Regions from separate parts of the Loktanella sp. M215 genome, predicted to be linked through region 2. Evidence: riboswitches for the same ligand, from Rfam matches in the RefSeq annotation. Region 2 holds a riboswitch; the other holds the start of a gene.
What was found. A riboswitch is a leader RNA that binds a small molecule or an ion and turns the genes downstream of it on or off. The one in region 2 is predicted to bind thiamine pyrophosphate.
Positions count from the first base shown of each region.

Region 1: it holds a riboswitch for thiamine pyrophosphate, as region 2 does, so the genes downstream of both, thiM (hydroxyethylthiazole kinase) here and thiB (thiamine ABC transporter substrate binding subunit) in region 2, are expected to answer to the same signal.

Region 1 is NZ_WMEA01000001.1:3,041,451-3,057,033, forward strand. Features, by position in the region: gene GLR48_RS15065 (PstS family phosphate ABC transporter substrate-binding protein) at 1-614, opposite strand, end outside; gene GLR48_RS15070 (DUF4188 domain-containing protein) at 808-1,281, shown strand; gene GLR48_RS15075 (sensor histidine kinase) at 1,278-2,303, opposite strand; gene GLR48_RS15080 (trans-sulfuration enzyme family protein) at 2,325-3,530, opposite strand; gene GLR48_RS15085 (gamma carbonic anhydrase family protein) at 3,527-4,051, opposite strand; gene gmk (guanylate kinase) at 4,052-4,687, opposite strand; gene GLR48_RS15095 (YicC/YloC family endoribonuclease) at 4,692-5,576, opposite strand; gene GLR48_RS15100 (PAS domain-containing protein) at 5,781-6,419, shown strand; TPP riboswitch at 6,606-6,694, shown strand; gene thiM (hydroxyethylthiazole kinase) at 6,741-7,523, shown strand; gene thiE (thiamine phosphate synthase) at 7,514-8,164, shown strand; gene thiD (bifunctional hydroxymethylpyrimidine kinase/phosphomethylpyrimidine kinase) at 8,161-8,964, shown strand; gene GLR48_RS15120 (3-oxoacyl-ACP reductase) at 8,967-9,731, shown strand; gene GLR48_RS15125 (class II 3-deoxy-7-phosphoheptulonate synthase) at 9,854-11,224, opposite strand; gene GLR48_RS15130 (GlxA family transcriptional regulator) at 11,412-12,413, shown strand; gene GLR48_RS15135 (ABC transporter substrate-binding protein) at 12,546-13,742, shown strand; gene GLR48_RS15140 (ABC transporter ATP-binding protein) at 13,828-14,613, shown strand; gene GLR48_RS15145 (ABC transporter ATP-binding protein) at 14,732-15,553, shown strand; gene GLR48_RS15150 (hypothetical protein) at 15,556-15,583, shown strand, end outside.
Region 2 is NZ_WMEA01000001.1:1,557,207-1,572,789, forward strand. Features, by position in the region: gene GLR48_RS07600 (cysteine hydrolase family protein) at 1-334, opposite strand, end outside; gene rpmE (50S ribosomal protein L31) at 443-664, opposite strand; gene rplS (50S ribosomal protein L19) at 676-1,047, opposite strand; gene trmD (tRNA (guanosine(37)-N1)-methyltransferase TrmD) at 1,099-1,926, opposite strand; gene GLR48_RS07620 (DUF1328 domain-containing protein) at 1,971-2,132, opposite strand; gene GLR48_RS07625 (hypothetical protein) at 2,190-3,002, opposite strand; gene GLR48_RS07630 (hypothetical protein) at 3,007-3,810, opposite strand; gene rimM (ribosome maturation factor RimM) at 3,807-4,331, opposite strand; gene rpsP (30S ribosomal protein S16) at 4,428-4,841, opposite strand; gene GLR48_RS07645 (chorismate mutase) at 4,883-5,179, opposite strand; gene GLR48_RS07650 (GNAT family N-acetyltransferase) at 5,176-5,748, opposite strand; gene GLR48_RS07655 (GNAT family N-acetyltransferase) at 5,774-6,304, opposite strand; gene ffh (signal recognition particle protein) at 6,469-7,971, opposite strand; gene GLR48_RS07665 (DoxX family protein) at 8,147-8,503, opposite strand; gene GLR48_RS07670 (alpha/beta hydrolase) at 8,500-9,417, opposite strand; gene GLR48_RS07675 (LysR family transcriptional regulator) at 9,547-10,425, shown strand; gene GLR48_RS07680 (PRC-barrel domain-containing protein) at 10,548-10,895, shown strand; gene aroC (chorismate synthase) at 10,961-12,067, opposite strand; gene GLR48_RS07690 (dicarboxylate/amino acid:cation symporter) at 12,269-13,603, shown strand; TPP riboswitch at 13,677-13,774, shown strand; gene thiB (thiamine ABC transporter substrate binding subunit) at 13,810-14,799, shown strand; gene GLR48_RS07700 (thiamine/thiamine pyrophosphate ABC transporter permease ThiP) at 14,799-15,583, shown strand, end outside.

The DNA of each region.
Region 1 (15,583 bases), 1.5 Mb from region 2:
GTGATCGCCATGATCGCCTCTTTGTTGCCCGAGGATTCGCAGCCGGCCTCGATCACCTTCACTTCGAACACTTCACGGGTGCCGTGCTTGGTGCCGGGGATGAAGGCCATGATGTCTTCGGCGGGCAGCGACGCATCGACGTCGGCCCAGGTCTTGTTCGGGTTGGCGACCATCTTGCCGTCGACGGGCAGTTCGGCGGCCAGCGCCTTGTACCACTGATCTTCGGTGAAGGCGGTAAAGGCCGGGCCGTCGATCTGGCTGGCAAAGACGATGCCGTCATAGCCGATGCGGACTTCCATGATGTCGGTCACGCCGTTCGCGTTGCAGGTCTCGATCTCCGAGTCCTTGATGGCGCGGCTGGCGTTCGCGATGTCGACGGTGTTTTCACCCACGCCTTCGCAGAACCGCTTCAGACCGGCCGAAGAGCCGCCGGATTCGACGACAGGCGTCGGGAAATCGAAATTCTCGCCAAAGGCTTCCGCGACGATGTTCGCGTAGGGCAGGACGGTGGACGAACCCGCGATCTGCACGTTGTCGCGGCCTTGCGCGGCGGCGACGGTGACGGTGGCGGCAGTGATCGCAAGGGCAGAGGTTGCGATTTTCATGAATGACATGTGTTGCTCCTGTCAGGCTTCATGGATCGAACCCCCCGGGTCCGACCGCTGCCGTCCACCTAGGGTCCGGCCACTACGCTTTTGTGACAACCTTGTAAAAGTTTTATGACAGCGCGGAAATTAACTTGGCGGTAGCTATTTTCTGCGCAGCGCCTAGGCTGCGCGCAGCCCCCTTAGCATCCCGGTGATCGCCATGCCGCCCATCGACCCCCGCCGCATGTCCGCCCGGATCGAAGGTGATTTCGTCGTCTTCCTGATCGGTCTGCGCATCAACGCCTGGCACAAGCCGCACAAATGGGTGCCCGCCCTGATGGCCATGCCGCGGATGTTGCAGGAACTGGCGGCCCGCCCGGTGTCAGAGACGGGTTTTCTGGGCCACAACGGCCTGAACCGGCAGTGCATCGTGCAATACTGGCGCAGCTTCGATCACCTCGAATCCTACGCCCGCGCGCCCGACCGCGCGCATTTTCCCGCCTGGACGGCCTTCAATGGGCGTATGAAGGACAGCCGCGGCGACGTCGGCATCTGGCACGAAACCTATCTGGTCCGCGCCGGTGAATATGAAGCAATCTATGCTGGCATGCCGCCCTACGGCCTTGGCCGCGTGGCAGAACGTCTGCCCGCGACCGGCAACCGCAATGCGGCGCGCGCGCGGTTGCGCGGTTAGGCTGTGGGCAGAATCACCGTAAAGGTCGTGCCCTGCCCCAGCGTGCTGTCGATCAGCAGCCGCCCCCGGTGCCGGTTCACGATATGCTTGACGATGGCCAGCCCCAGCCCGGTCCCCCCCAGCGCCCGGCTGCGGTGGGTATCGACGCGGTAGAACCGCTCGGTCAGGCGGGGAATGTGATGCTGCGCTATGCCCGGCCCGCGATCCTGCACATGCAGCGCCACGCCCTCGCCGCGCAGCACCCGGTGCTGCGTCACGGCGTCCAGCGTCACGATCAGCACACCGCCGCTGCTACCGTATTTGACCGCGTTCTCGATCAGGTTGCCGATCACCTGCCGCAATTGGTTGGCGTCCGCCTTGACCAGCGCCCTCTCGCTGTCGTCCGTCAGCGTGACGGTGACGCCAGAGGCCGCGATCACCGGTTCCAGATCCGCCAGCGTCGCGGCGACCAGCGCGCCCAGATCGACGGCGGCGGCGGGGCGCATCCGCTCGTTCTCCTCGACCCGGCTCAGCGACAGCAGGTCGTCGACAAGGTGGGTCATCCGCGCCGTCTCACGCTCCATGATGCCCAGGAACCGCTCGCGCGCCACGGCGTCGTTGCGGGCGGCCCCGCGCAGGGTCTCGATGAAGCCCTGCAGGGCGGTCAGCGGCGTGCGCAGCTCGTGGCTGACGTTGGCCACGAAATCGCGGCGCAACTGGCCGACGGCCTCGGCGGCGGTGCGGTCCTCAAAAGTCAGCACGATTCGCCCGGCGTCCGGCGTCACATGCACCAGCCAGGTCGTGTCGCGCCCGCCGTCACTGCCCAGCCAGCGGGTCTGGCCGGGCTGGCGCGTGCGCAATGCGGTCTCGATCGCCTCCAGCGTGATGGGCTGGCGCAAGGCGTTGATATAATGGCGCCCGACGACGTGGTGGCCCAGCACCGCCGCCAGCGACGGGCTGATCGCCGCGACCGTCTGGTCGGCGGCGATCAGCATGACCGGAAACGGCAGGGCGGCTGTCGGGATCGCGGAGGTGTCAGCCATCTGCGCGCGCCCCGCCCCGGGTCACGTCGCGGTGGCGGCCGCGACCGCAGTGCGCAGTTCGGAAATCAGCAGATCCGCATCCTCGACCCCGACCGAGACGCGGAAGAACCCTTCGGTGATCCCGAGTGCTGCGCGCCCTTCGGGCGTCAGCCCGCGGTGGGACGACGACGGCGGATGCGACAGCGTCGTGCCGATGTCGCCCAACGTGGGCGCAAAGGCGATATCCGGCGCCGCCTGCGTCAGTTTGTTCGCCGCCTCGCGCCCGCCGTGCAGGGCAAAGGACAGCATGTTGCCGCCCTGCCCGTCCAGCAAGGCCACGGCGCGGTTGTGGTCCGGGTGGTCGCTGCGGGTGGGATAGAGGACCTGTTTCACGCCCGGCATCTCGGCCAGCGCATCGGCCAGACGGCGCGCATTGTCCTGTGCCGCGCGGTGGCGCAGGTGGAAGGAATGCAAGCCACGCTCTGCCAGCCAGCAGTCGAAGGGGCTGGGCGTCAGGCCCCATGTCACGTTGGCGTCGTTCATCTGGCGCCGCAGCTCCGGATCCTGCGTCGCGACATAGCCCAGCGTCGCGTCCGAATGGCCCGCCAACAGCTTCGTCACCGAATGCACGACGATATCCGCGCCCTGCAACAACGGCTGGTAAGCCACGGGAGTCGTGAAGGTATTGTCCACCACCAGCAGGATGCCGCGCGCCTTTGCCAGTGCGACGATCCCCTCCATATCCGCCACGCGGATCGTGGGGTTCGACACGACCTCGACCAGGATCATGCGCGTGTTGGGCCGCAGTGCGGCCTCCATCGCCTTCGCATCCGTCGGATCGGCCAGCGAGGTTTCGATCCCCAAACGCGGCAGATCCTGCGCCATCAACCGCAAGGAGCGTCCGTAAAGCTGATCGCCGCCCAGCACATGGTCGCCCGCCTTCAGCAGGCCCAGGAACACGGCCCCGATCGCCGACATGCCGGACCCTGTGACGATCCCGCCGCCCGACGCCGGATCGACGCCTTCCAGCATGTCGATCTTCTCAGCCAGCACCTGCGCGTTGGGGTGGCCTTCGCGGGCATAGGTATAGCCGGACTTGTCCGCGTATTGCGCGTCCAGCGCATCGGGATCGGGGCTGCTGTAGACGACGGACGGCTGCAACGGCGTCACCACGGGGCGCGACACGGACGTCGGCCACTGGGTGCGGCGGACGATGCTTTTCAGAGGGGCTTTCGAGGGCTGCGTCATTTGATTTCTTTCAGATCGCGGGCAAAGCGCGCCGCATTTTCGCTGTAGTGAAGGGCCGAGGCCCGCAGGCGGCCGATGGCTGCGTCATCCAACTGCCGCACGACCTTGCCCGGCGCGCCCATGACAAGACTGCCATTGGGAATGACCTTGCCTTCGGTCACCAGCGCACCGGCCCCGATCAGGCAGTTGGCGCCGATCACGGCACCGTTCAGGACCGTCGCCCCCATGCCGATCAGGCTGTTGGCGCCGATGGTGCAGCCATGCAGCATCGCCTTGTGGCCAATGGTGCAGCCCGCATGAATCGTCAGGGGAAAGCCCATGTCCGTATGCAGCACGCAGTTTTCCTGAATGTTGCTGCCCTGACCCACGCTGATCAGCTCGTTGTCACCGCGCAAGGTGGCCCCGAACCAGACGCTGCTGCCCGGTTCCAGCCGCACGCGGCCCAGCACATGGGCACCGGGGGCGATCCAGACATCGTCGGCAAGATCAGGTGTCAGGTTGCCAAGCGCATAAATGGGCATTCAACGATCCTCGAACTGTTGTTGCAGGGTGCGGACGTGGTCCAGCAGGTCAGGCTGCTGCGCACGGCGCAGGCGTTCCGCGCTGATGATGGTGCGCAACTGCGCCTCTGTCGTGTCCAGATCGTCGTTCACGAGGACGTAGTCATAACCGTCCCAGTGGCTGATCTCGTCCCAGCTTTTCTGCATCCGGCGGTTGATCGTCTCTGGCGCGTCCTGCCCGCGTTCCACCAGCCTGCGGTGCAGTTCCGTGATCGTGGGCGGCAGGATAAAGATCGACAGAACAGCGTCTTGCAGGTCGGAATTCGCGATCTGCTGCGCGCCCTGCCAGTCCACGTCGAACAGCACGTCCGACCCGGCTTCGATCGCATGCTGCACGGGGGCCTTGGGGCTGCCATAGTAGTTGTCGAAGACCCGCGCGTGCTCCAGCATGCCGCGGTCGTCCACCAGCTTGCGGAACGCAGGCTCGGCCACAAAATGATAGTCGACGCCGTCAATCTCTCCCGGTCGCGGGGCACGTGTCGTGGCCGAGACCGAGAACGACAGCGACGGATCCCAGGCCATCAGGCGCCGCGCCAGCGTCGACTTGCCCGCACCGGAGGGTGACGACAGGATGATCAATAAACCGCGTCTTGCCATGGGGTTATTCCACGTTCTGGATCTGCTCGCGCATCTGGTCGACGACCAGTTTCAGCGCAAGGCCCACCTGCGTCAGCTCCGTATCCTGCGACTTGGCACAGAGCGTGTTGACCTCGCGGTTCAACTCCTGTGCGAGGAAGTCGAGGCGGCGACCGGCGGGGGCGTCATCCTCAATGATGTCCCAGGCGGCGGCGACATGAGCCTTCAGGCGGTCCAATTCCTCGGTCACGTCCTGTTTGACAGCCAGCACCGCCAGTTCCTGTACCAGACGGGCATCGTCGGCGGCGGTCACCTCCATGATGCGGGCATAGGCTTCGCGCAGGGTCTGGCGCACGCGCGGCTGGCGCGCCTCGGCCAGCGTGCGGGCCTGATCCACATGGGCACGTATGCGGTCCAGCTGGTCGGCCACGATGCGTTGCAAGGCATCGCCCTCCTGCTTGCGCATGGCGCGGAAGTCCGACAGCAGCGGCCCGATATCCGTGGTCAGCGCCGCGATCAGCGCGTCGTCGTTCCCCGGTGCCGGGGTGCCCACCACACCGCGCGATGACAGCACGTCGGCGGCGGTTGGCTGGCCGAGTGTCACGCCAGCTGCAAAGGCGCGTTCCTGCACCAGATCCAGCGCGCGCAGCACGCGGTCCAGTTGCGCCTCGTCAATATTCAGATCCACCGCGTCAGAGGTCCGCGTCAGCCGCAGGCTGACCGTGACCGTGCCCCGGTGCAGCGCCTTGCCAAGGGCCGTGCGCAGCGTCTGTTCCAGCCGGTCCATGCCGTCTGGCAGACGGGTGCGGATATCCAGACCGCGTCCGTTCACGCCCCGCATCTCCCAGTGCCAGCTGGCGGTGTCGGTCTGGCCGGTGCGGCTGGCAAAGGCGGTCATCGAATGCGTCATGCGGGGTCCCCGTTGGTCGTGGCAGCACCTAAGGGAATTCCGACGCCCGGGGCAAGGGGCCGCCGCACCTGTCATCGTCCCGGGGGCCGATTAACCGCTTAAGACTTTCTTAAGTGATTTCGGCCGATAAAAATTTAATATTCTCTTAACAAACGCATCCCCCCGGCGGGATTGCCGTCCCCGTTGCCAGAGAAGGTTTTTGCCATGTTCGACCGCAGTGATACCCGTTCCGACCATCACACCACCGCGCACCGCCTGCCCCAGGCCGAACAGGCCGTCCTGCGCCTGCTGGAGGCGGACTGGCGGCAGATGTGCAGCGGCACCGAGATTCCGGTTCACGCGCAGCTGGACCCCCACGCCCTGCACGACGCCCTGCCCCATGCGTTCCTGCTGCACCGCACGGCCCCGTCGGCGGTGCGCATCCGCGTCGCGGGCCAGCGCCTGCACGACCTGCTGCGCATCGACCCGCGCGGCATGTCCTTCGGCACGTTCTTCACCGCGGCAGCGCGCGATGTGGCGATGAACATTGTCGAGTCCGCCTTCGACGCCCCCGCCATCGTGGGCCTGCCGCTCACCGCCGCGCGCGGACTGGGCCGCCAGCCGATGAAGGCGGAACTGCTGCTGCTGCCGATGCGTGACGCCGCCGGTCAGACCACGCGCATGATGGGCGCGCTGGTGGCCGCCGGCCCGCTGGGCAACCGCAGCTATCGCTTCGACATCGCCGAGGATGCGACCCTGCGGTTCGACGATCTGGACCTGCCCTTCGCCGACCGCCGCAGCCACCGGGCCCGCCCGGTGCCGGGGCAGCGGCCGATGCTGCGGCTGGTCGTCAACAACGGTTGAGGCGACGTCAGGCCTGATGCGACGCCCCGTCTATTGACTGCGCCCTGATCGACGCGTCGCGCCAAAGTTCGCGTCGCCTCCTTTCCGCCAGCGATGCGCTTGGCATGGGTTGCGGCGAAGTCGCTTTGGCCCGCCAGCCATGACATGCGGTCGCCTTGACACCGGTCGTATTCTGCATGACCCTCTTGTCAGAGCCAGGGGCGCCGCAAGGCTGAGATGCACCCTTTGAACCTGAACCAGATAATGCTGGCGGAGGGAGGTTGTGTCTGACTTTGGGTTTTGGCGCATCTCTCCGTCTTGTCAAAGATTGGAGAGACACTCATGACACCCAACGAGGCCCTGCGGGCGATGCGGGCCCAGACGCCGCTGGTTCACTGCATCACCAATTATGTCGCCATGAATATCGCAGCGAATGTCACGCTGGCGGCAGGTGCGTCCCCCGCGATGATCCACGCCGTCGAAGAGGTTGGCGACTTTGTGCCCGTCGCAGGTGCTTTGACGATCAATATCGGGACGCTGTCCGCACCGTGGCGCGACGGGATGCTGATCGCAGCACAGGCGGCTAAAGCGCATGCCGTGCCTTGGGTCCTCGACCCGGTCGCCCATTTTGCCACACCTTATCGCGCGAATGTGGCGCAGGACCTTCTGGCGCACGCCCCCAGTATCATCCGCGGCAATGCGTCTGAAATCATCGCCTTGGCCGGCGGGGCTGGCGCTGGCAAGGGGGCCGACAGCGGCGACCGCGTGTCCGATGCGCAGGGGAACGCAACCGATCTTGCGGTGCGGCAAAGCTGCGTCGTTGCGGTGACCGGTCCGGTCGATTTTGTCACGGATGGATCGCGGTCCGTCACCGTGCGGGGCGGGTCCGACCTGATGCCGAAAGTCACGGCGCTGGGGTGTTCCCTGACCGCCGTCATGGGAGGATACGCCGCCGTCGCATCACCGTTTGATGCAGCCGTCGCGGCCCTCGTTCATTTCGCCACAGCCGGAGAACGCGCCGCTGCAACAGCCACTGGCCCCGGCAGTTTCGCGGTTGGCTTCCTCGACCAGCTTTACGCGATCCAACCCGCAGATCTGGATGAGAGCCGGCTGACATGGCTTTGATCCGCGACCATCTCAGGCTGTATCTTGTGACGGATCCTTCGTTGTGTGCGCAGCATGGCCTGGTTGCGGTCGTGACGGCGGCCGTGCGCGGTGGTGTCACCTGCGTTCAGCTGCGCGACAAGACGGGATCCACACGAGACCGCATAGCCGCAGCCCGTGCGGTCAAGCAAGCGCTGGCGGGCAGCGGCGTGCCACTGATCATCAACGACGACGTTGATGCCGCCTTGGCCGCCGATGTGGATGGACTTCATCTGGGTCAGGATGACTTCATGGTCACTGCGGCGCGCGCGCGGCTGGGACCCGACAAGATCATCGGTCTGTCGTGCGAAACGGTGGATCAGGTGCGCGCCGCCGATCCGGACGCGGTGGATTATCTCGGCCTCGGGACCGTGTTTCCGACAACGTCGAAGGCCGATCACAAGCCAAGCATCGGCATGGACGGTCTGGCGGCACTGGCGCGCGTCGCCGCCTTGCCCTGCGTGGCCATCGGCGGACTGAAGCACGATCACGCGGCGGGCGTGCTGGCCGCCGGATGCGACGGCATGGCCGTCGTGTCCGCAATCTGCGGTCAACCGGACCCCGAACGGGCCGCCCGGGCCCTGCGCCACGCCCTGACTGTTTCAAACGGAGACGACAGATGATCAGAAATGTCCTGACAATCGCCGGATCGGATCCATCCGGCGGCGCCGGCATTCAGGCCGATCTGAAGACCTTTGCCGCGAACGGAACCTACGGCATGGCCGCGCTGACGGCGCTGACGGCCCAGAACACGCAAGGCGTCAGCGCTGTGGAATGGGTGCCGTCCGCGTTCGTGGCGGCGCAGATCAAGGCCGTCTTCGACGATGTGCGCGTCGATGCGGTCAAGATCGGCATGATCGCGACAGCCGAGATTGCCCGCGTGATCGCAGATGCCTTGGCAGTGCATCGCGACATCCCCATCGTTCTCGACCCGGTGATGGTCGCGAAGGGTGGCGCGTCGTTGCTGGCAGAGGATGCAATCACGGCCCTGCGCGACGCGCTTTTGCCGCTCGCGACCCTTGTCACCCCCAACTTGCCCGAAGCTGCACAGCTTTTGGGACGGGACGAGGCCACAGACCGGGCGGCGATGGCGGATCAGGTCAGGGCACTGGCCGATCTTGGCCCCGCAGCGGTGCTTGTAAAGGGCGGGCATCTGGCGCAGCCGGACAGCCCCGATGTGCTGTTCGCGCAGGGGCAGTTGCATTGGTTCGACGCGCCGCGCAGGCCGGGAAAAAACACGCATGGGACTGGATGCACGCTGTCATCCGCCATTGCGGCCCAACTGGCGCAGGGGGCTGACATCGCCACGGCGGTCGATGTGGCCAAACGCTATGTCACCGGCGCGATCGGTGCCGCAGACGCGCTGTCCGTCGGGCGCGGGCATGGGCCCGTCCATCATTTTCACACCCTCTGGAAGGACTGACGATGTCGCAAGCAATCAACGCGCAGACCGTGCTGGTGACCGGCGCGGGGCGCGGGCTTGGCGCGGCCATCGCGACCGCGTTCGCCAACGCAGGGGCCGGCGTGGTCATCAATTATCGCAACAGCCAGTCGGCGGCGCAGGCCCTGGCCCACCGCCTGGGGGACCGGGCGATTGCGGTGCGCGCGGACGTGACGGACGCCGATGCCGTCGCCGCGATGGTCGCAGAGGCGACCGACCGGCTGGGTCCGATCACGACCGTCGTTCACAACGCGCTGGCTGATTTCAGCTTCAACGGCGATGCGAGAAAGACTCTCGCCAGCCTGCCTGCCGCCGACATGCTGACGCAGCACGCGACAGCGGTGCTGGGCGCGCTGAACGTGATCAAGGCGGTGGTTCCGGCGATGGAGGCCGCGCACTTTGGCCGCATCATCACCATCGGGACCAATCTGCTGCAAAATCCCGTCGTGCCCTACCACGATTACACATCCGCAAAGGCCGCCCTGCTGGCGCTGACGCGCACCGCTGCCGCAGAACTGGGACCGAAGGGCATTACCGTCAACATGGTCTCTGGCGGTCTTTTACGCACCACCGACGCCAGTGCCGCGACACCGGAGGCGGTGTTCGATCTGATCGCCAGCAGCACCCCCCTGGGGTCGGTCACCACACCAGAGGAAGTCGCGGACGCGACACTCTTTTTTGCCAGCCCATGGGCGCGGGCCGTGACCGGGCAGAACCTGATTGTCGACGGTGGGCTGGTCTTCGGTTGAATGGGCTATGGCGGCCACGTGGCTCTGCCATGCATGGTCGGTTTGTCCCGCTCAGCAGTCCTCTGTGATATAAAAAAGGCGCCCCTAACGGGACGCCTTTTTTCATACGCATTGCCGGCTGATCAGCTGGCCTTAGCGTCGGCCATTTTGACGCGGCGTTCGCCCAGTTCCTCGGCCACCAGAAAGGCCAGTTCCAGCGACTGGCTGGCGTTCAGACGCGGGTCACAAGCGGTGTGATAGCGGCTGGACAGGTCCTCGTCCGTCACCGCGCGCACGCCGCCGGTGCATTCGGTGACGTCCTTGCCCGTCATCTCGAAATGCACGCCGCCGGGGATCGTGCCCTCGGCATTGTGGATGTCAAAGAATTCGCGGACCTCGCGCAGCACACTCTCGAAGGGCCGTGTCTTGTAGCCCGAGGAAGATTTGATCGTGTTGCCGTGCATCGGATCGCAGGACCAGACGACCTTTGCGCCTTCCTCTTCCACGGCCTTGATCAGACGCGGCAGGTGATCGCCCACCTGCCCCGCGCCAAAGCGCGCGATCAGCGTCAGGCGCCCCGCCTCGTTGTCGGGGTTCAGCGTGTTCATCAGCGCCTTGAGGTGGCCTGTGGTCATGCTCGGCCCGCACTTCAGCCCGATCGGGTTCATCACGCCCTTGCAGTATTCCACATGCGCGCCGTCCGGCTGCCGCGTGCGGTCGCCGATCCAGATCATGTGGCCCGATCCCGCCAGCCACTTGCCAGAGGTGCTGTCCACGCGGGTCAGCGCCTCTTCGTATTCAAGCAGCAGCGCTTCGTGAGAGGTATAGAACTCCACCGTCTGCAACTCGTGGTTCGTCTCGGTGCTCAGCCCCGCCGCTTCCATGAAGTCGAGCGTATCGCTGATCCGGTTCGCCAGATCGCGGTATTTCTCGGCCTCCGGCTTGTCGGTGAACCCCAGCGTCCAGGCGTGGACCTTGTGCACGTCGGCATAGCCGCCGGTCGAGAACGCGCGCAGCAGGTTCAGCGAGGCTGCGGCCTGCAAATAGGCCTGTTCCATCCGGGCAGGATCGGGAATGCGCGACTCGGGCGTGAAATCGAAGCCGTTGATGATGTCGCCGCGGTAGCTGGGCAGTTCCACGCCACCCACGACCTCGGTCGGGGCAGAGCGCGGCTTGGCCATCTGGCCCGCCATGCGGCCCAGTTTCACCACCGGCACCTTGGCGCCATAGGTCAGCACCATCGCCATCTGCAGCATCACCTTGAAGGTGTCGCGGATGCCGTCGGCGCTGAACTCGGCAAAGCTCTCGGCGCAGTCGCCGCCCTGCAGCAGGAACGCCTGACCGCGGCTGACCTTGGCCAGATGCGATTTCAGGCGGCGCGCCTCACCCGCAAAGACCAGCGGCGGATAGGAGGACAGCTTGCGCTCGACCGCGTCGAGGGCTGCCGCATCGGTATAATCCGGCATCTGCACCCGCGGCTTCGCGCGCCAGTCCGATTTTTTCCAGTTGGTCATCTGACCCTCCCGTGGCCGGTCCGTGTACATAAGAGCGGCGCTTATAGCGCGGGCGCTGCGGCGGGCCAATGGGGAATCGGGGGCGAAAAACGGCGGATTGTGTCGCAAAAGGTCATTATTCAGGCAGGCCCCCCTTGTGGCATCCGGGGATAACGGATTGTGTTCCCGCACAGCCAGCGGGGCCGCCATGCAAGTCGCACCACAGATCATCGAGACCCTTCACATCGGCAAACCGCGCCGGTTTGTCTTCGTGTTGCTGGACCAGTTCACCATGCTGTGCTTTTCCGCCGCGATCGAAAGCCTGCGCATCGCCAACCGCACCGCCGGGCGCAAGCTCTATGACTGGACGATCCTTGGCGAGGGCGGAGAGACCGCCACCTGTTCCAACGGCTGCACTTTCCGGCTGGACGGCGACCTGATCGAACTGGACCGCGACGACACGATCATGCTGTGCGGCGGCATCGACATCGCAGAGGCCACGACGCGGCGGATGCTGAACTGGCTGCGCCGCGAGGCGCGCCGCGGCACCGCCGTCGCTGGGCTGTGCACCGCCGGTTACACCATGGCGCGCGCGGGACTTCTGAACGGGCGTAAGGCCACCATTCATTGGGAAAATCAGGACAGCTTTGCCGAGGAATTCGAGGATGTGAACCTGACGAAATCGGTCTTCGTGATCGACGGCAACCGGATCACGACCGCCGGCGGCACCGCCTCCATCGACCTGATGCTGAAGATCGTCGCCGATGACCACGGCGAGGATCTGGCCAATGCCGTGGCCGACATCCTGATCTATTCCTCGATCCGCACGGATCAGGATACCCAGCGCCTGTCGATCCCCACGCGGATTGGCGTGCGGCACCCCAAACTGAGCCGCGTGATCCAGCTGATGGAAAGCAATATCGAGGATCCGATCAGCCCCGCCACCCTCGCCCATGACGTCGGCATGTCGACCCGGCAGCTGGAACGCCTGTTCCGCCGCTACCTGTCGCGCAGTCCGAAACGCTATTATATGGAGTTGCGCCTGTCCAAGGCGCGCAACCTGCTGATGCAGACCGATATGACGGTCATCAACGTGGCATTGGCCTGCGGTTTCGCCTCGCCCTCGCACTTTTCCAAGTGCTACCGGTCGCACTATGACACCACCCCCTACCGCGAGCGGGGTGCCCACGCGGGCCGTCCGCAAGCCTGACGTGCAAGGTGGTCCGAACGGCCCGCAAACCTTGCGTCAATCGGGCGGAACGCCTTGAAATCCCCGCTTCACAATCCGTTTATCGCTGTTAGTCTGCCCGACAGAATAATAAACCAACCTGGGAGACTTTCGATGAACAAACTGCTTCTGGCGACCGCCGCCACCGCCCTGATGGCTGGACAGGCCTTTGCCGCAGCCCACACCGGCGACGTCAAGATCGGGGTCGAACTCGGCTTTACCGGTCCGCTGGAATCCATCACCCCCGCCATGGGTGCCGGTGCCGACCTTGCGATCAAGGAAGTGAACGACGCAGGCACGCTGCTGGACGGCGCCACCGTCACCGCGATCCGCGCCGATTCCACCTGCATCGACGCCGGTGCGGCGACTGCCGCTGCCGAAGGTCTGGTCACAGGCGACATGGTCAACGCGATCATGGGCGCCGATTGTTCCGGCGTGACCGGCGCGATCCTGCAGAACGTCGCCCGCCCCAATGGCATCGTGATGATCTCCCCCTCCGCCACCTCGCCCGCGCTGTCCTCGGCCGAAGATGACGGGCTGTTCTTCCGCACCGCGCCGTCTGACGCCCGTCAGGGTGTGGTGATGACCGAAATTCTGATGGACAAGGGCATCAAGACGGTCGCGCTGACCTATACCAACAACGACTACGGCAAGGGTCTGGCCGACAGCTTCGCGGCCGCCTACACCGAAGCGGGCGGCACCGTGACGATCTCTGCCGCGCACGAGGACGGCAAAGGCGACTATTCGTCCGAGGTCGCAGCGCTGGCCGCCGCCGGCGGTGACGTGCTGGTCGTGGCCGGTTACACCGACCAGGGCGGCAAGGGCATCATCCAGAACGCCCTCGACACCGGGGCCTTCGATACCTTCGTGCTGCCTGACGGCATGGTCGGTCAGCAGCTGGTCGACGATATCGGCGCGGGCCTGAACGGGTCCTTCGGCCAGTTCCCCGGCACCGACAGCCAGGGCGCGGAACTGTTCCAGGCGATGGCGAAAGAGGCAGGCTTTGACGGCACCGGCGCCTTTGCACCGGAATCTTACGACGCCGCAGCACTGATCATGCTGGCGATGCAGGCCGCAGGGTCGAACCAATCCGCCGATTTCAAGGACAAGGTCATGGACGTCGCCAACGCGCCGGGCACCGAGATCTTCCCGGGCGAACTCGCCAAGGCGATCGAACTGCTGAAGGCCGGCGAGGACATCGACTACGTCGGTGCGACGGCGGTGGAGCTGATCGGACCGGGCGAATCCGCCGGCAACTACCGCGAGATCGAGATCAAGGACGGCAAGATCGAGACCGTGAAGTTCCGCTAAGCGAACTGACGGACGGCGCGGGAGCAATCCTGCGCCGTTTCAATAATTTACGGCACGCCTTGCGCGTGCCGGACGGGGACACTGCATGATTGTCGTGGAAAACATGGTGAAGACCTTTGGTGGTTTTCACGCGGTGGATGGCGCAAGCCTGACGATCCGCGAAGGGTCGATCACCGGATTGATCGGGCCGAACGGCGCCGGAAAGACCACCCTTTTCAACGTGATCGCAGGCGTCCTTCAACCCACCTCCGGCACGGTGACGATGCAGGGACAGGATATCACCGGGCTGCCGCCGCACGATCTGTTCCACCGCGGCCTGCTGCGCACCTTCCAGATCGCCCATGAATTCCCCTCCATGACCTGCCGCGAGAACCTGATGATGGTCCCCGGCGCCCAATCGGGCGAAAGCCTGTGGAACACCTGGTTCGGCCGCAAACGCATCGCGGACGAAGAACGCGCCTTGCGCGCCAAGGCCGACGAAGTGCTTGATTTCCTGACCGTCAGCCATCTGGCCGACCACAAGGCGGGCCAGATTTCCGGCGGGCAGAAGAAGCTGCTGGAACTGGGGCGCACGATGATGGTGGACGCCAAGATCGTGTTCCTCGACGAAGTTGGCGCCGGCGTGAACCGGACGCTGCTGAACACCATCGGCGACGCGATCCTGCGGCTCAATCAGGAACGGGGCTATACCTTCGTGGTCATCGAACACGACATGGATTTCATCGGACGCCTCTGCGATCCGGTCATCTGCATGGCCGAAGGGCGCGTGCTGGCGCAGGGCACGCTGGCGGAAATCAAGGCCAACGAGCATGTGATCGAGGCCTATCTGGGCACCGGGTTGAAGAACAAGGATCAGGTGGCCTCCGCATGAGTACGCTGGCTGTCTTGCGGGCGGCGGCAGGGGGGCTGTCTGCCCCCTCTGCGCTGGCGCGCATTCACCCCCGAAAGTATTTTCGACCAGAAGAAGACCCGACCGAAAGGGCAGCGGCATGTCTGACAACCCTTACCAGGACGGCCGCGGCAACAAGGACCGGTCGATCACCAAACCCGGCGGCGGCTCGGCCCAGCCGGTGCGGCACGGCGCGTCAAGCCCCGCCCCCGGCACACCGTTCCTGATCGGCGACGCCATGACTGGCGGTTATGGCAAGGGGCCGGACATCCTGCACGCCTGCACTATCGCCGTCGAACCCGGCGAGATTGCCGTGATCGTGGGGCCCAATGGCGCCGGCAAATCGACGGCGATGAAGGCGATGTTCGGGATGCTGGACGTGCGGTCGGGCCACGTCATGCTGGATGGCGAGGATATCACCGCCCTGTCGCCCCAGCAGCGGGTGGTCAAGGGCATGGGGTTCGTGCCGCAGACGCACAACATCTTCACCTCCATGACGGTGGAGGAGAACCTCGAAATGGGTGCCTTCATCCGGCGTGACGATTTCCGCGATACGATGGCGCAGATCTACGACCTGTTCCCGATCCTGAAGGAAAAGCGGCTGCAGCCGGCGGGCGAATTGTCCGGTGGGCAGCGCCAGCAGGTTGCCGTGGGCCGTGCGCTGATGACGAAGCCCAAGGTCCTGATGCTGGACGAACCCACGGCGGGCGTCAGCCCCATCGTGATGGACGAGCTGTTCGACCGCATCATCGAGGTCGCACGCACCGGCATCCCGATCCTCATGGTGGAACAGAACGCACGGCAAGCGCTTGAGATTGCGGACAAAGCCTATGTCTTGGTGCAGGGTGCCAACGCCCACACGGGCACCGGCAAGGAGCTGCTGGCGGACCCAGAGGTTCGCCGCAGTTTTTTGGGCGGGTGACGATGCGACGTCTGTCTTCTGTCCTGTTTG
Region 2 (15,583 bases):
AGATCGTGACGTTGACGACGCCCGCATCGCGCAGCATGTCCAGCAGGTCGGTCTCATGAAAACTGTTGGGCCGGTGTTTCAGCACGACGGCCTCTGTGTCGCGCGGCTTGACCGTGGCGTTGATCTGCGCGCCGGGCGTGCCGGGGCGAAAGAAGGGGGCGCTATCCGATCCAGCCTCATGCCGGACGTGGATGACAAGTGTCCCTGCGGTGCGGGCGTGGTCCAGCAGCCGCGCCGCATTGGCCGCAACGGTCTCCATCTTGTCCACCTCCCACGCGCCGCCGGGGAAATAGTCGTTCTGGATATCGATCAGGATCAGGGCAGTCTCGGGCATCGTGTCCTCCTTGGGGTCAGACCCGACAGGTAGCGCATCCGGCACGTTCCACAAACGCAAAACGCCGCCCCGGAAGGAGCGGCGTTTCGTGTCGCGCTGCGGTTTGGATCAGAAACCCAGACCGGCGTACTTGTTCTTGAACTTCGACACGCGGCCGCCGGAGTCCATCAGGCGGGACGAACCGCCGGTCCATGCAGGGTGCACAGAGGGGTCGATGTCCAGCGACATCTGGTCGCCTTCCTTGCCCCAGGTGGAGCGCATCTTGACCACGGTGCCATCGGTCATCTTGACGTCGATGTCGTGGTAGTCGGGGTGAATACCTTTTTTCATCGGTTCCGTCCTTATGTCTTGGGCTTGTAGTTGGTGACTTCGACGATACGCGCCGACTTGCCGCGACGGGCGCGCAAGTAATACAGCTTTGCGCGACGCACTTTACCACGACGGACCACTTCGATGGTGTCGATGTTGGTGGAATGCAGCGGGAACACGCGCTCCACGCCCTCGCCGAAGGAGATCTTGCGCACGGTGAACGATCCGGCAATGCCCGATCCGTTCTTGCGGGCGATGCAGACGCCTTCGTAATTCTGAACCCGGGTCCGGGTGCCTTCGGTCACTTTGTAACCGACGCGGATGGTGTCACCCGCCTTGAAATCGGGGATGGTCTTCCCCAGCGCAGCAACCTGCTCCGCTTCGATCTGTGCGATGATGTTCATATCATGCGCTCCTATGATAGCACGGGTTTTCCCGCGACGTTTATGCCAACCCTAGAGCTCTGTGTCTTCATCCGGGTCCCTACCGTGCGTCGCACAATAAGCCCGCCAGAGGTCAGGTCTGCGTTCCTTTGTCAGCCTTTCGGCCTGTGCCCGTCGCCAGTCGGTGATCCGTCCATGGTGGCCCGACAGAAGAACGTCAGGTATGGTGCGGCCGTGCCAGTCGGCGGGTTTCGTGTAGTGGGGGTGTTCCAGCAACCCGTCAGAGAACGACTCTTCGACCGTGGACAGCTGATTCCCAAGCACGCGGGGTATAAGACGGACCGTCGCGTCAATCAAGGCCATTGCCGCGATCTCTCCACCAGTCATCACGAAGTCGCCCAAGGACACCTCGATCATATCAAAATGGTCGATCACACGCTCGTCGATGCCCTCGAACCGGCCGCAGAGCAGGGTGACGCCGTCGGCTTGCGACAGCTTTTGCATCAGCGCCTGCGTCATGGGGCGGCCCCGGGGCGAGAGGTAGATCAGCGGCATGTTGCCCCGCGCACCGCGGCGCACGTCGTGCAGCGCCTTTTCCAGCACGTCGGCGCGCAGGACCATGCCCGCACCGCCACCTGCGGGGGTGTCGTCGACGTTGCGATGCTTGCCCTCGCCATACCGGCGCAGATCCGTGACCTGCAATTGCCACAGGTCGTCCTTCAGGGCGCGGCCCAGCAGGCTGTCGCCCAGAATGCCGGGAAAGGCATCGGGCAGCAGCGTCAGGATCTGTGCTGTCCAGACGCCGGCAAGGTCCGGCGCGTCGGTCATCAGCTCCTGCGGGCGCAGGGTCGGGCGGATCGTCTTGCGGCCAAGGGCGCGGGGGGGCGGTGTATCGGTCATGCCAGCGTCTTAGGACATCACGGCGCGGGCGCAAATGGCTTTTGTCAGACCAGTGCGATCAGGCCGAACAGGAACAGAAGGAAGACGATCAGCACGACGAAGATCAGGATCTTGGCGCCGGTCAGCGCGGCCCCCGAAATCCGGCCGAACCCGAGGAGTGCCGCGATCGCGGCGATCACGAGGAGGGTAACGATCCAGCCCAGCATGGTGATGTCCTTTCAAGGATGTATGCACCCCAACCGGCGGTCGGGCCCAGATGTTCCCTAATCGTCGCTGTCCGCATCCCGCGCGTTCCGCAACATGCCGTCCTTTGCCGCCTTCAGCGCAGCCTTGTCACTGCTGGCGCGGTTCATGATCAGGAACTGATCCTCCATCGCGCGGGCCTGACCGGCGTTGGCACGGCGGGCGGGCGGCAGGCGGTCGCGCAGGGGCTGCGGCACGTTCAGCAGATCAAGCACGGCACTCGCCGGCCCCTCGCGCCGGTGGCCTGTATCCTCCAGCGTCACGATATGCGCGCTGACACCCAATGCCTGTGCGATCGCCTCGGCCTCGGCCCGCGGGTCGATCAGGTCGGGGAACCGGGCGCGGAAGCGGTCGTAATCGTCGCGCAGGTGGATCGACCGCAGCAGATGACCATAGACGCTGCGGATCCAGCCTTCGCGCTCGCGCAGGGTGTAAAGGAACGTGATCTGCACATCCGCGCCGAATCGTGCCTGCAGGGCTGCTATGATCTGCCGACCCAGCGGCACGGCCACATCGCGATAATTGCGGATCAGCCGCCCCGGAAAGCGGCGGTGCCCCGGCATCGACCCGCTGAAGGTTTCCCGCGACAACACGATCACGGGTGCGTCGGGTATCTTGGCCAGAAACCGGTCAAAGCTGCGCCGGAACGCCCGCAACCGCCATGGATAAGGCTTTTGCCCATAGATGCGGGCGGCGCTGCCGGCGGAGAGGAAGTCCGCCTTGCCGTAAAAGGAAAGGTAGGGCTTCAGCGCGCGGCGGTTCTGACCCAGCCAGCTTTGCAAGGAAGAGGTGCCGGTCTTGTGAAACCCGGCGTGGACGATCACATGCACCATGCGCTCAGGCCCTGCGCCAGCCGCCCAGATCGACGGCCTGCGCCAGACGGGCCTTTTCGTCGCGGACGGCGGCGTCGCCCAGCGGACCACGGTTCAGGGCCAGAAACTGTTCCCACAGGGTCTGATCCGGTCCGGTATTGCCCTGACCCACGGCGACCAAATCGCTGCGCACATCGGCAGGGACCTGCATCAGGTCGCAGAATGCGCCGCCCGGACCCAGCGGATAGCTTTGCAGGTCCGACAGGGGCAGGGTAAAGACCGGCACGTCGCCCACGGCCTCGGCCATCACGGCTGCCATACCTGTCAGGTCGGCAGCCTTGGCGTAAGTGCTCGCAAAGGCCGCGGCTGACTGGGTCAGACGATGGCCGCGCAGGTGATGGCGGTAGGCGCTGAACAGCCAGCTTTCGGCGTCGCGGGTTGTCAGGATGACGCGCAGATGGGCGCCGGGGTAACGGTCCTGAAAATAGCCGGTCAGATAGGCGATCAACGTCGGTGCCGCTGCATAGGTGTCCACATCCGGCCAGCCGGGCAGGTGGCCCAGCAGTCCCTCGCAGGATATCAGCAGGTTCTGGCCGGGGTGCACGGCGGCCTCTGCCAGCGCCGCGTCAAGGGCAGGGACCATGTCCAGCAGGTCGGCGGGGTTCTGGCTGCGGGAAAAGCGGCAGGCCATCTGCACGACGGGCTTCAGGTGCCGCAGCATGACAGAGGTGAAATATGCATCCAGCGTCGCGCGGTTCAGCCACAGGAAATGCTGGATCGAGCTTGTGCCCGTCTTGTGGAACCCCGGATGCAGCAGGATCTCGGTCATGGCGCGGGAAAGAGGCCTTCGGGCGGGTCCGCGATGATCCGGCGCGTGGTCAGATCGACCGTGGGCACCAGTGCCTGCGTAAAGGGCAGCAGCACTGTTTCCGACTGTCCCGGCACGGCGATGTCCAGCAGATCGCCCGCGCCGTGATCCACGACCCGCACCACCCGGCCCAGCGTCGCGCCGCCGGTGTCCAGCACGGTCAGACCTTCCAGATCGGCGTAGTAGTATTCGTCGTCCGCGGGCGCTGGCAGGGCACTGCGCAGGGCGTAAAGGTCGACATTGGTCAGCGCGTCGGCGTCTTCCTTGGTCACCACGCCGTCAAGGCGCGCGGTAAAGCCGCCCTTGATCTGCCCGGTCAGCACGACCTGCGCAAAGGTCAGGCCGGTGTCGGTGGTCAGCGGCGTATAATCCGCGATGGCCTCGGGGTCGGCGCAGAAGGATTTCAGCCGCACCTCGCCGCGCACGCCGAAGGACCCCGACAGGCGGCCCACGATGACTTTCGGATCGGTTGTGGTGGTCATGGCAAACCCTCTGCTTGGCGGGGCGCTGGTATGCAGCACCCGGCAAAGAAGCGGTGGGCCGGATCGACGTGGCGATCCGGCCCGGCGCAGACAGGATTACTCTTGTGCTGCGGCCTCTTCGGTGGTCTCTTCGGAAGGCGCCTCTTTCGGCGCGTTAGCGGCGTCGTCGATGGCCTTCTGCTTGGCGGCCTTTTCCTCGGCGCGCTTCACGGCCTGCTTGCCCGGCTCACCCTTTTTCAGGTTGGCGCGGTCCTTCTTGGGCAGGGTGCCGGCAGCTTCCAGCATGCGGGCGACGCGGTCGGTCGGGGTCGCACCCTGATCCAGCCAGTACTGCACGCGCTCCATGTCCATCTTGACGCGGTTCTCGTCGTCTTTTGCCAGCATCGGTGCGTAGGTGCCCAGCTTCTCCTTGAAGCGGCCGTCGCGCGGCATGCGGCTGTCGGCGGCGACGATGGAATAATAGGGGCGCTTCTTGGAGCCGCCGCGGGCGAGACGAATTTTCATGGCCATTGGTGTAAGTCCTTCTTTGGATTGGATGACAGCGGGTGCCGTCAGGATTTGTGTTGTTCGTGGTGGTGGATGACTTCCTGAATGATGAAATTCAGGAATTTCTTGGCGAATTCAGGGTCCAGATCGGCCTGATCCGCAAGATGGGTGAGGCGGGCGATCTGCGTCGCCTCGCGCGTGGGGTCCGAGGGCGGCAGGGCGTGTTCCGCCTTCAGCCGGCCCACGGCCTGTGTGTGCTTGAACCGCTCGCCCAGCGTATAGACAAGGATCGCATCCAGCCGGTCGATGCTGGCGCGGTGATCCTTCAGGATCTCGGCGGCGCGGGTCGTGTCGTCGGTCACAGGTCATACTCCGGCCGGGCATAGCGCCAGACTTCGCAGCCGTCGTGAATTGCGCCGGGCCCCTTTTCGGCACCCAGACGCTTTGCCAGCGCAATCGCGCGGTCATTGTCCGGGTCGATATAGCTGACCAGCGTCTCGAAGCTCAGCGCGTTCCAGGCATTGTTGCGCGCCTTCTCGGAGGCTTCAAAGGCATAGCCTTCGCCCTCGGCCTCTTCGGTGAACAGGAACCCCAGTTCGGGTTCTGGATCGCCGGTCTCGTGGCCCAGCAACACGAAGCCCAGCACGCGCTTGTCGTCCTGATGCTCGACCGTCCACAGCCCGCAGCCGCGCAGGATCCAGCTGGCGGTCAGCTGGATGAAATCGTCCCAGGCGCCTTCGCGGGTCAGCGGGCCGGACACGTAGCGGCCACGGTCGGAGGTCACCAGATCGGCGAAGACGTCGAAGTCTTCCATGTGGGGCCCGCGCAGGAAGGTGCGGTCGGATGCGATGCGCGGCAGCGCCTGCACGATGCGGTCGGCGGCAATGGCGGCCTGTCCGGCGGGGGGCTGTTCCCAGGGGTGGATGGTCATGGAGAGTCTCCGGATGATGCGGGTGTCAGTGGTCGGTGTTGGGCGCGTGGTGCCGCCAGACGGCACTGTCGTCGTAGTTGGCGGGGCGCGGGGCCTTGGGATCGCGGACGGCGCCCAATTTCTCGGCCAGGGCCACGGACCGGGTATTGTCCGGGTGGATGTAGCTGACCGCGGTGGTCCAGCCCAGCACGTTGAAGGCATGGGTCAAGCTCGCGCGGGCAGCCTCGGACGCGATGCCGGTGCCTTCGGTGGCGGCATCGAAGATCATCCAGCCGATTTCGGTTTCCGGCCAGTCGGGCGGCGTCCAGGGGCCGATCAGGCCCAGCGCGGTATCGTCGCCGCGCAGGGTCACGGCCCACATGCCGCAACCGAAGATGTCCCAATGGCCCAGTTCGGCGGCAAAGCTGCGCCAGATGCTGCCGAGGTTGCCCTGCTGGTGAAAGAATGTGGCACGGTCCGACATCATGAAGTCGCGGAACGCCGGCCAGTCGCCCGGGGCAGGGCGACGCAGGATCAGGCGGCCGGTCTGAAGGGTGGGAGCGGCGGGCGTCTTCATGCGGAGACCTCGGTGGTGGGGGCTTGGGCGAGGGAGAGCGTGCGGATGCGGCACAAGGCCTGACCGCGCGGCTGCGTCAGGCGGCACCGCGCTGCCCGGCGGTGAGGGCGGGATGCCTCCGGCGGGAGTATTGGGGAAAAAGCGAGGATGAAGACGGGCATCGCTTATTTCTTCTTGCCGAAGCCGGAGAGGCCGGCGGGCAATTTCATGCCGCCGCCGCCGAGGCCGGGGAGGCCGCCCATGCCCCCGGCGGGCATCTTGCCTTGCAGGGCTTTTGCGGCCTCTTGCATGGCGGCGGGGTCGTTCATGTCGGGCATGCCGCCACCCTTGCCCATCATCTGCTTCATCGCGTTCTTGAGCATCCCGCCCTTGCCCATCTTCTTCATCATGTCGGCCATCTGGCGGTGCTGCTTGACCAGCTTGTTCAACTCGCTGACCTCAAGGCCTGCGCCCTTGGCGATCCGCTTCTTGCGGCTGGCGGCCATCAGGTCGGGGTTGGCGCGTTCCTTCTTGGTCATCGAGTTGATGAGGGCGATCTGGCGGCGCAGGATCGAATCGTCGATGCCGGCGGCGTCCATCTGCTTGGACATCTTGCCCATGCCGGGCAGCATGCCCATCATGCCTTCCATCCCGCCCATCTTGAGCATCTGTTCCAGCTGCATCTTGAGGTCGTTCATGTTGAACCGGCCCTGCTGGAACCGCTTCATCATCTTTTCGGCCTGCTGCGCCTCGATCGTGGCCTGCGCCTTTTCGACGAGGGCGACGATGTCGCCCATGCCAAGGATGCGGCCGGCGATGCGCGACGGCTCGAAGGTCTCGATCGCGTCCATCTTTTCGCCAAGGCCGACGAAGCGGATCGGCTTGCCGGTGATGGCGCGCATGGACAGGGCGGCACCGCCGCGACCGTCGCCGTCCATCCGGGTCAGCACGACGCCGGTGACGCCGATCTTGTCGTCGAATTCCTGCGCGACGTTGACCGCGTCCTGACCGGTCAGGCCGTCCACCACCAGCAGCGTCTCGCGCGGGTTGGCGATGTCGCGGACGGCGGCGGCCTGCGCGATCAGTTCGGCGTCGATGTGCAGACGGCCCGCAGTGTCGAGCATGTAGACGTCGTAGCCGCCCAAGCTGGCCGCGATCTTGGCGCGTTTGGCGATCTGGACGGGGGTTTCGCCCTTGACGATGGGCAGGGTGTCGACGCCGATCTGCACGCCGAGGATCGCCAATTGTTCCATCGCGGCGGGGCGGTTGGTGTCGAGGGAGGCCATCAGCACGCGCTTGCCCTCACGCTCTTTCAGGCGCTTTGCCAGCTTGGCGGTGGTCGTGGTCTTGCCGGAGCCTTGCAGCCCGACCATCAGGATCGGCGCAGGCGGGTTGTCGATCTTCAGCGCGCCGGGATCGGTGTCGCCGGTCAGCACGCGCTCCAGCTCGTCATGGACGATCTTGACGACCTGCTGGCCGGGGGTGATCGACTTGGTGACGGCCTGACCGGTCGCCTTGGCCTGCACGGCGGCGACGAAGTCGCGCGCGACGGGCAGCGAGACGTCAGCCTCCAGCAGGGCGGTGCGCACCTCGCGCAGGGCGGTTTTCACGTCGTCGTCGGACAGCGCACCCTGCTTGGTCAGCTTGTCGAAGACGCCTGACAGGCGGTCTGATAGGTTCTCGAACATCGGCGCGTGCCCCGTATCTCGTTACATCCGGGGCATCTTATAGCACCAGACGATCAATGCAGTAACGCCCCCGTGGGCGCAACGCGCTGACGAGGGGCGATCCCCCGACCAGCGAGGGACCGGAAGGCTGTGCTTCCGGGTGTTGGGTGGCGTTTAGAAGGTGCGGGGGCCCGAGTCAAGCGCGGGGCAGGCGGGCGCCGATCTGGGCGGCGTAGGCATAGGCGACGGCGGCACAGGCGACGGTCAGCAGGATCAGGTGCCAGAATGGCAGCGTCGTGAAGAGCAGCAGCGCGAGCGTCCCCGTCATGACCGTGGCCATCAACAGCAGGGCGGCGAACCCTTGCACGCCGGGCACCCACAGGCCGATGGCGCCCAGCACCTCGACCGTGCCCGTCACATAGCGCGGCCATTGGCCGAAACCGATGGCATCGTAGATCGCGACGTCAGCGGCGCCGGAGGTCAGCTTGCGCAGACCGAAATAGAGGAAGGCCACGGTAAGGGCGGCGCGGAGGAGCGTGATGATGATTTTCATGAAGCGGAGGTAGCGCGCGCCGCGTGCTTTGCCAGAAACGCACCGACGGCGGCGACGCTGGCGTCCGCCTCTGGCGTGCGGCCGACGTTCATGTGCCAGACGTGGGGCAGGCCGGTGCTTTCGGTCAGGGTCACATCGACGTCCTGCGCGCGCAGATGGCGGGCCATCAGGCGGGCGTCGTCATAAAGCACCTCTGTCGTGTCCGTATGGATCAGCACGGGCGGTGCACCATGGAAATCGCCCAGGATCGGCGAGGCGTCCGGTTGCGCGGGATCCGCGCCGTTCAGATAGGCGGCGACGCCGCGGGCACCCCAGCGGGTCGACACCAGCGGGTCGTGACGCCGGTTCGTGGTCAGCGACGGGTTCTGCAACCGCAGGTCCGTCACCGGGCACAGCGCCGCGACGGCGGCGGGCATCGGCAATCCCTTGGCGAGGATCCGCCCCAGCAGGGCCAGTGCGATATTGCCGCCCGCGCTGTCGCCCGCCAGTGCCAGCGGTCCCGACGCGGGATCGGCCGCAAGGGCGCGCCACGCGGCCTCTGCATCGTCGAGGCCCGCGGGGAAGGGGTGTTCCGGCGCGAGGCGGTAGTTGAGAAATACCGCGCGCATGCCCGCCGCCTGCCCCAGGCGGGCCACCAGATGGCGATAGCCGCGCAGGTTGCCCAGCATGAAGGCGCCGCCGTGGATGTAAAGCAGCGTGCCGTGGTTGTGGGGCTGGCCCATGTCGCACAGGGTACAGGTCCGCCGCCCCAGTTGCACAGGTTCCAGCGTCAGTCCCTTGGGCGTGCGGACGCCGATGACCGCGTTGAGCGTGAACAGGCGACGCAGGATGTAGGGGCTGCCGACCAGCGCCAGAAGCGGCTTTTGCACCAGGCGGGCGTTCAGCGTGGCAAGGCGTTGGGGCAATGACGGCATGTCACCTATGTCGGTCCGTGTGTCACGCCGGTCAAGCGTGTTGCGGTGTCGCGCCGATTCGACATTGCAAATCCGAACCGAATTGTCGAAATCTGTGTGGAAATGTTCCCGAACGCACAGGACGCCGAGATGGACAGCTGGGACGAAATCCGTACGGCCTTTCAGGTGGCGCGCGCCGGCACGGTCAGTGGGGCGGCAGAGACCTTGGGCGTTCACCACGCCACGGTGATCCGCCATATCGACGCGCTTGAAGGGCGGTTGGGCGTGAAGCTGTTCCAGCGTCATGCGCGCGGCTACACCGCGACCGAGGCTGGCACCGACCTGCTGCGCGTCGCACAGGCCACGGACGAGCAGTTCACGCAATTGGCAGGCCGGATCAAGGGCTTGGGCGAGGGCGTGCGCGGCAGTCTGGTCGTGACCTCCCTGGCGTCTTTGGGGCCGATCCTGATGCCCGTGCTGGTCGGGTTCCAGCGGGAGTATCCCGAAATCCGCCTGCAGTTCCTGACCGGCGACCGGGTCCTGCGGCTGGAATACGGCGAGGCGCATGTGGCGATCCGGGCGGGCAAGCAACCGTCGGAGCCTGACAATGTCGTGCAGTCGCTAGTTACCCAGCGCATGGCACTGGTCGCGTCCGACGACTACATCGCGCATTACGGCATGCCCGCGGATGAGGATGACCTGAAGAACCACGTCTTCGTCAGCCATGTCGAAGAACCGCACCGCGCGCCCTTCTTCCGCTGGCTGCACGAAAAGGTCGGGCCAGAGCGGATGGTGCTGCGCGCGACCGACATGCGGGTGATGACCGATGCCATTCTGAAAGGCGCCGGCATCGGCTTCATGTCGGAACTGGAGCTGCCGCTGCACCCGGAGGTGAAGCGCGTGATGCCATCGCGCGACGAATGGGCGGCGCAGCTGTGGCTGGTGACGCACGTCGATCTGCACCGCAGCGTGAAGGTCCAGACCTTCCTCAGCTATCTCAAGGCGCATACGACCGACTGGTCCGACTGAACGCGCCACGGGGCGGGGTCTTGCTGAAACTGGCGCAGTCTTTTGCCGATGTGCCGGACGGGCGTGCAACCGCAAGGGCGTTCTGCGGGTTCGGTCTGCACAGTATCACGAAAGGATACGACATGCAGAGCGAACACAATCTGATCGATTCCAGCCGTGTGAACGGCACCGAAGTCTATGGCGCGGACCGCCAGCAGATCGGTCATATCGACCATCTGATGATCGACAAGCAGTCCGGCAACGTCGCCTATGCGGTGATGAACTTTGGCGGGTTTCTGGGCATGGGCGAAGAGCATCAGCCGCTGCCGTGGAAATCCCTGCGCTATGATACCGGGCTGGGTGGATACGTCACCGACCTGACCAAGGACCAGCTGACCGGCGCGCCGGAACGGTCCGACACCTGGGACCGCGACCGCGACTACGAGGCACGGCTGCACGACTATTACGGTCTGGCGCCCTACTGGATCTGACGGTCGACCTTATCCGCGGGGAAGGCGAACGGTCACCTTATCAAAGGGTTAATGACGTGGCCGGATCAGCCGATCCGGCCACGCACCCCGCCGGTCTGGCCGCGGTCGAGCAGGATGTGATCGAGGATCACGCAGGCCATCATCGCCTCGCCCACGGGCACGGCGCGGATGCCGACGCAAGGGTCGTGGCGGCCCTTGGTAACCACTTCCGTCGGTTTGCCGTCCATCGTGATCGACTTGCGCGGTGACAGGATCGACGATGTCGGCTTGACCGCGAACCTCACGACCACGTCCTGCCCGGTGCTGATCCCGCCCAGGATACCGCCCGCGTGGTTGGACGAATACATCGGCAGCCCGTCGTTCCCCAAGAAGATCTCGTCCGCGTTCTCGCGCCCGGTCAGGGCCGCGACGGCCATGCCGTCTCCGACCTCGACGCCCTTGACGGCATTGATGCTCATCATCGCGGCGGCAAGGTCCGTGTCGAGCTTGGCATAGACCGGCGCGCCGATGCCCGCAGGCACGCGCCGCGCCACGACCTCGATCACCGCGCCGACGCTGTTGTGATCATCCTTGCGCAACCAGTCGAGGTAGGCCTCGAATTCCTTGGCCGCGACAGGATCGGGGCACCAGAAGTCGTTTTGTCCGATCTGGTCCCAGTCGAACCGGCTGCGGTCGATCGTCTTTTCGCCCATCTGCACCATGTAGCCCGTGATCTGCAGGTCGGGCACGAGGCTGGCAATGACCTCGCGCGCCACGCCACCCGCCGCGACCCGCGCCGCCGTTTCGCGGGCCGACGACCGGCCGCCGCCGCGTGGATCGCGCAGCCCGTATTTCTGGTGATAGGTGATGTCGGCGTGACCGGGGCGGAAGGTGTTCAGGATATCGCCGTAATCCTTGGACCGCTGATCGGTGTTGCGGATCATCAGCTGGATCGGCGTGCCGGTCGTGCGGCCTTCGTAGACGCCGGACAGGATTTCCACCGCATCGGGTTCGTTGCGCTGGGTCATGTTCCGGTTCTGGCCGGGGCGGCGCTTGTCCAGCCACTGCTGGATCATCGCAGGCTCCAACGGCACGCCCGGCGGGCAGCCGTCGATGGTGGCACCCAAGGCCGGGCCGTGGCTTTCGCCCCATGTGGTGAAGCGGAACAAGTGACCGAAGGAATTGACCGACATGGGGGGCGCCTCGCTGTTGTTGCAGCGGGCTTAAACCATAGCCGCGCCGGGTTCAATTCGGGCGATTCGCCCTTAAATTGCGCGGGCAAGCCTTTGAAACAAGGCACATTACAATTTTGTAACATGTTTTCGTCGCCAAACGCGGCGTTCTGTGCCAGCCTGAAAGGAGTGAACAAAGTTCAAAACATGGGGAGACGTCCAATGGCGGACGCAACAACCACACCTTCGGGCGGCGACGGAAAGATGTCGCTGACCATGAAGATCATGCTGGCGATGGGCCTCGGAATCCTTGTCGGCGTCGTCTTCAACACGGTCAACATGCCTTTCATCAACGACTACGTCGTTGCCGGATTCTTTGGCATGATCGGCAAGATGTTCGTCAACGCGCTCAAGATGCTGGTCGTGCCGCTGGTGTTCTTCTCTTTGATCGGCGGTGTCGCCGGGATCGGCGATGTCCGCGTGCTGGGCCGGGTGGGGACGAAGTCCTTCGGCCTTTACATCTTTACCACCGCGCTCGCGATCACCGTGGCACTGGTGCTAGCCACGCTGATCGGACCCGGCAAGGGGTTCGACATGACCGGCATCGACGCCAGCGGGATTTCGGCCGCAGAGGCGCCGAGCGTCTGGAACGTCTTCGCCGCGATCGTCCCCACGAACCCGATTGCAGCCTTCGCGAGTGGCGAAATGCTGCAGGTCATTTTCTATACGGTGATCCTTGGCATAGCGGTCCTGATGCTGGGCGACCGGTCCAAGCCGTTCGTCGAGGCCTGCGATTACATGAACGAAGTCATGATGAAGATCGTCGATCTGGTCATGCGGGCGGCCCCCTACGGCGTCTTCGCCCTGATCGCCAAGACGTTTGCCGAACAGGGTCTGGGCCTGTTCTTGCCCGTGATTGCCTATGTGCTGACGCTGGTGGGTGCCTTGTTCATTCACCTGTTCCTGACGCTGCCCGGCATGCTGAAGCTGCTGACGGGCCTTAGCCCGATCACCTTCATGAAGAAGATGCGCCCGGCGCAGATCTTTGCTTTCTCGACGGCGTCGTCGAACGCCACGATCCCCGTCACGTATCAGTGCACGACGGAACGTGTGGGGGTGGATGAAAGCGTTGCGTCCTTCTGTATCCCCTTCGGTGCGACGATCAACATGGACGGCACCGCGATCATGCAGGGCGTGGCGACGGTGTTCCTCGCCAATGTCTATGGCATCGACCTTGGCCTGATGGGCTACCTCACGGTCATCGGCATGGCGGTCCTCGCCTCCATCGGCACCGCCGGTGTGCCGGGGGTGGGCCTTGTCATGCTGACGATGGTGCTGACGCAGGTCGGCCTGCCGATCGAGGGGATCGCGATCATCCTGGGCGTCGACCGCCTGATGGACATGATCCGCACGGCGGTGAACATCACCGGCGACGCGATCGTGACGACCATCGTCGCCAAGGGCGAAGGCAAGATCGACCTTGCGATCTTCGACAACCCCGATGCCGGCACCACCGGCGAGGGCGAGGCGCATCTGCCGGACCACGCCATCGCCTGAACGGGCCGACATTTAGGAACGGGGGCCGCAGGAGACTGCGGCCCTTTTCATTTGTAAATGGCATCGTTAACGTCGCCGCACCTCGGGGGGCCAATCTGGCTGAGATGCGCAAGCGGACCCGTTGAACCTGAACCGGTTAGGACCGGCGGAGGGAAGGTCCGGCAATCACGCTGTCCCCCATTCCGCCCGTCGTTTTGGAGGATGACATGAAGACCCAAACCTTGAGTCTCGGCCTTGCAAGCGTCGGTGCGATCCTGTGTGCCAGCACAGCGCTCGCCCAGACGCCCGTGCTGAACGTGCTGACCTACGACAGCTTTACCAGCGAATGGGGCCCGGGCCCCGCAATCGAGAAGGCCTTCGAGGCGGAATGCGCCTGCGATCTGGTGTTCACAAGTGCCGGCGACGGTGCCGCCCTGCTGGCGCGGCTGCAACTGGAAGGGCCGCGCACGGACGCTGACGTGGTGCTGGGTCTGGATACGAACCTGACCGCCGCCGCCCGCGACACGGGGCTTTTCGCGCCGCATGGTGTCACCGCCGATCTGACCATGCCGGTGACGTGGGACGACGACACCTTCCTGCCGTTCGACTGGGGCTACCTCGCCTTTGTCGCGAACAAGGACACAGCACCCGTCACGTCGTTCCGCGCGCTGGCCGACAGCGACCTGAAGATCGTGATCGAGGATCCCCGGTCGTCCACCCCCGGTCTGGGGCTGCTGATGTGGGTGCATGCGGTCTATGGCGACGAGGCGCCGCAAATCTGGGCCGACCTTGCGGACAACATCGTCACCGTGACGCCCGGCTGGACCGAAGCTTACAACCTCTTTCTGGCCGGAGAGGCGGACGCGGTGCTGTCCTACACCACCTCGCCCGCCTATCACCTGATCGCAGAGGACGACGACACCAAGACGTCGTGGGCGTTTGACGAGGGCAACTATTTGCAGGTCGAGGTCGCGGCCAAGGTGGCGAATACCGACCAGCCGGCGCTGGCGGATCAGTTCATGGCCTTCATCGCGCAGCCCGGTTTTCAAGACGTGATTCCGGAAACGAACTGGATGTATCCCGCAACCAAGGTCAGCTTGCCCACCGGTTTCGACACGTTGACGGTCCCGTCAAAGGGCCTGCTGCTGTCGTCGCAGGACGCGGCAAACGTGCGCGACGCACTGGTCGAGACGTGGCGCACAGCCCTGTCGCAGTGATGCGCAGCCTGCCGGCGTGGCTGTCTGCAGCACTTGTGCTGGCGCTGACGCTGGGCACGCTTCTGGCCGTCGCCCTGCGGGCCGAGGTGGGCCGCGGGCTGTCGTCCGGCGACTGGGCCGCGATCCGGTTTACCGTCGGACAGGCCATCGTGTCGGCCTTGGTCAGCGTGGCACTGGCGGTGCCGGTGGCGCGCGCGCTGGCGCGGCGGCGGTTCCGCTGGCGCGGCGCGCTGGTCATGCTGCTGGGCGCACCTTTCATCCTGCCGGTGATCGTGGCTGTGCTGGGCCTGCTGGCCGTCTTCGGGCGTGGCGGGCTGTTAAACGCCGGTCTGGCGGGCCTTGGCGTCGCACCCGTGTCGATCTACGGCGCGGGCGGCGTGGTGCTGGCGCATGTCTTCTTCAATCTGCCACTCGCCGTGCGCCTGATCCTGCAAGGCTGGCTGTCGATCCCGGCAGAGCGGTTCCAGCTGGCCGCCCAGTTGAACGCCCCGATCTGGCGACTGCTGGAACGGCCCATGCTGGCCCGCGTCGTGCCGGGGGCGGTGCTGGTGATCTTCCTGATCTGCCTGACCAGCTTTGCCGTGGCCCTGACGCTGGGCGGCGGGCCAAAGGCCACGACTGTCGAGCTTGCGATCTGGCAGGCGGTGCGCTTTGATTTCGACCTTGGCCGTGCGGCCTTGCTGTCCTGCATCCAGTTCGGATTGTGCGCCGTAGCGGCGGTGATCGCGTGGCGCGTGACGCCGGTGGACGGCTTCGGCAGCGGTCTGGACCGCGTCGTCGCCCG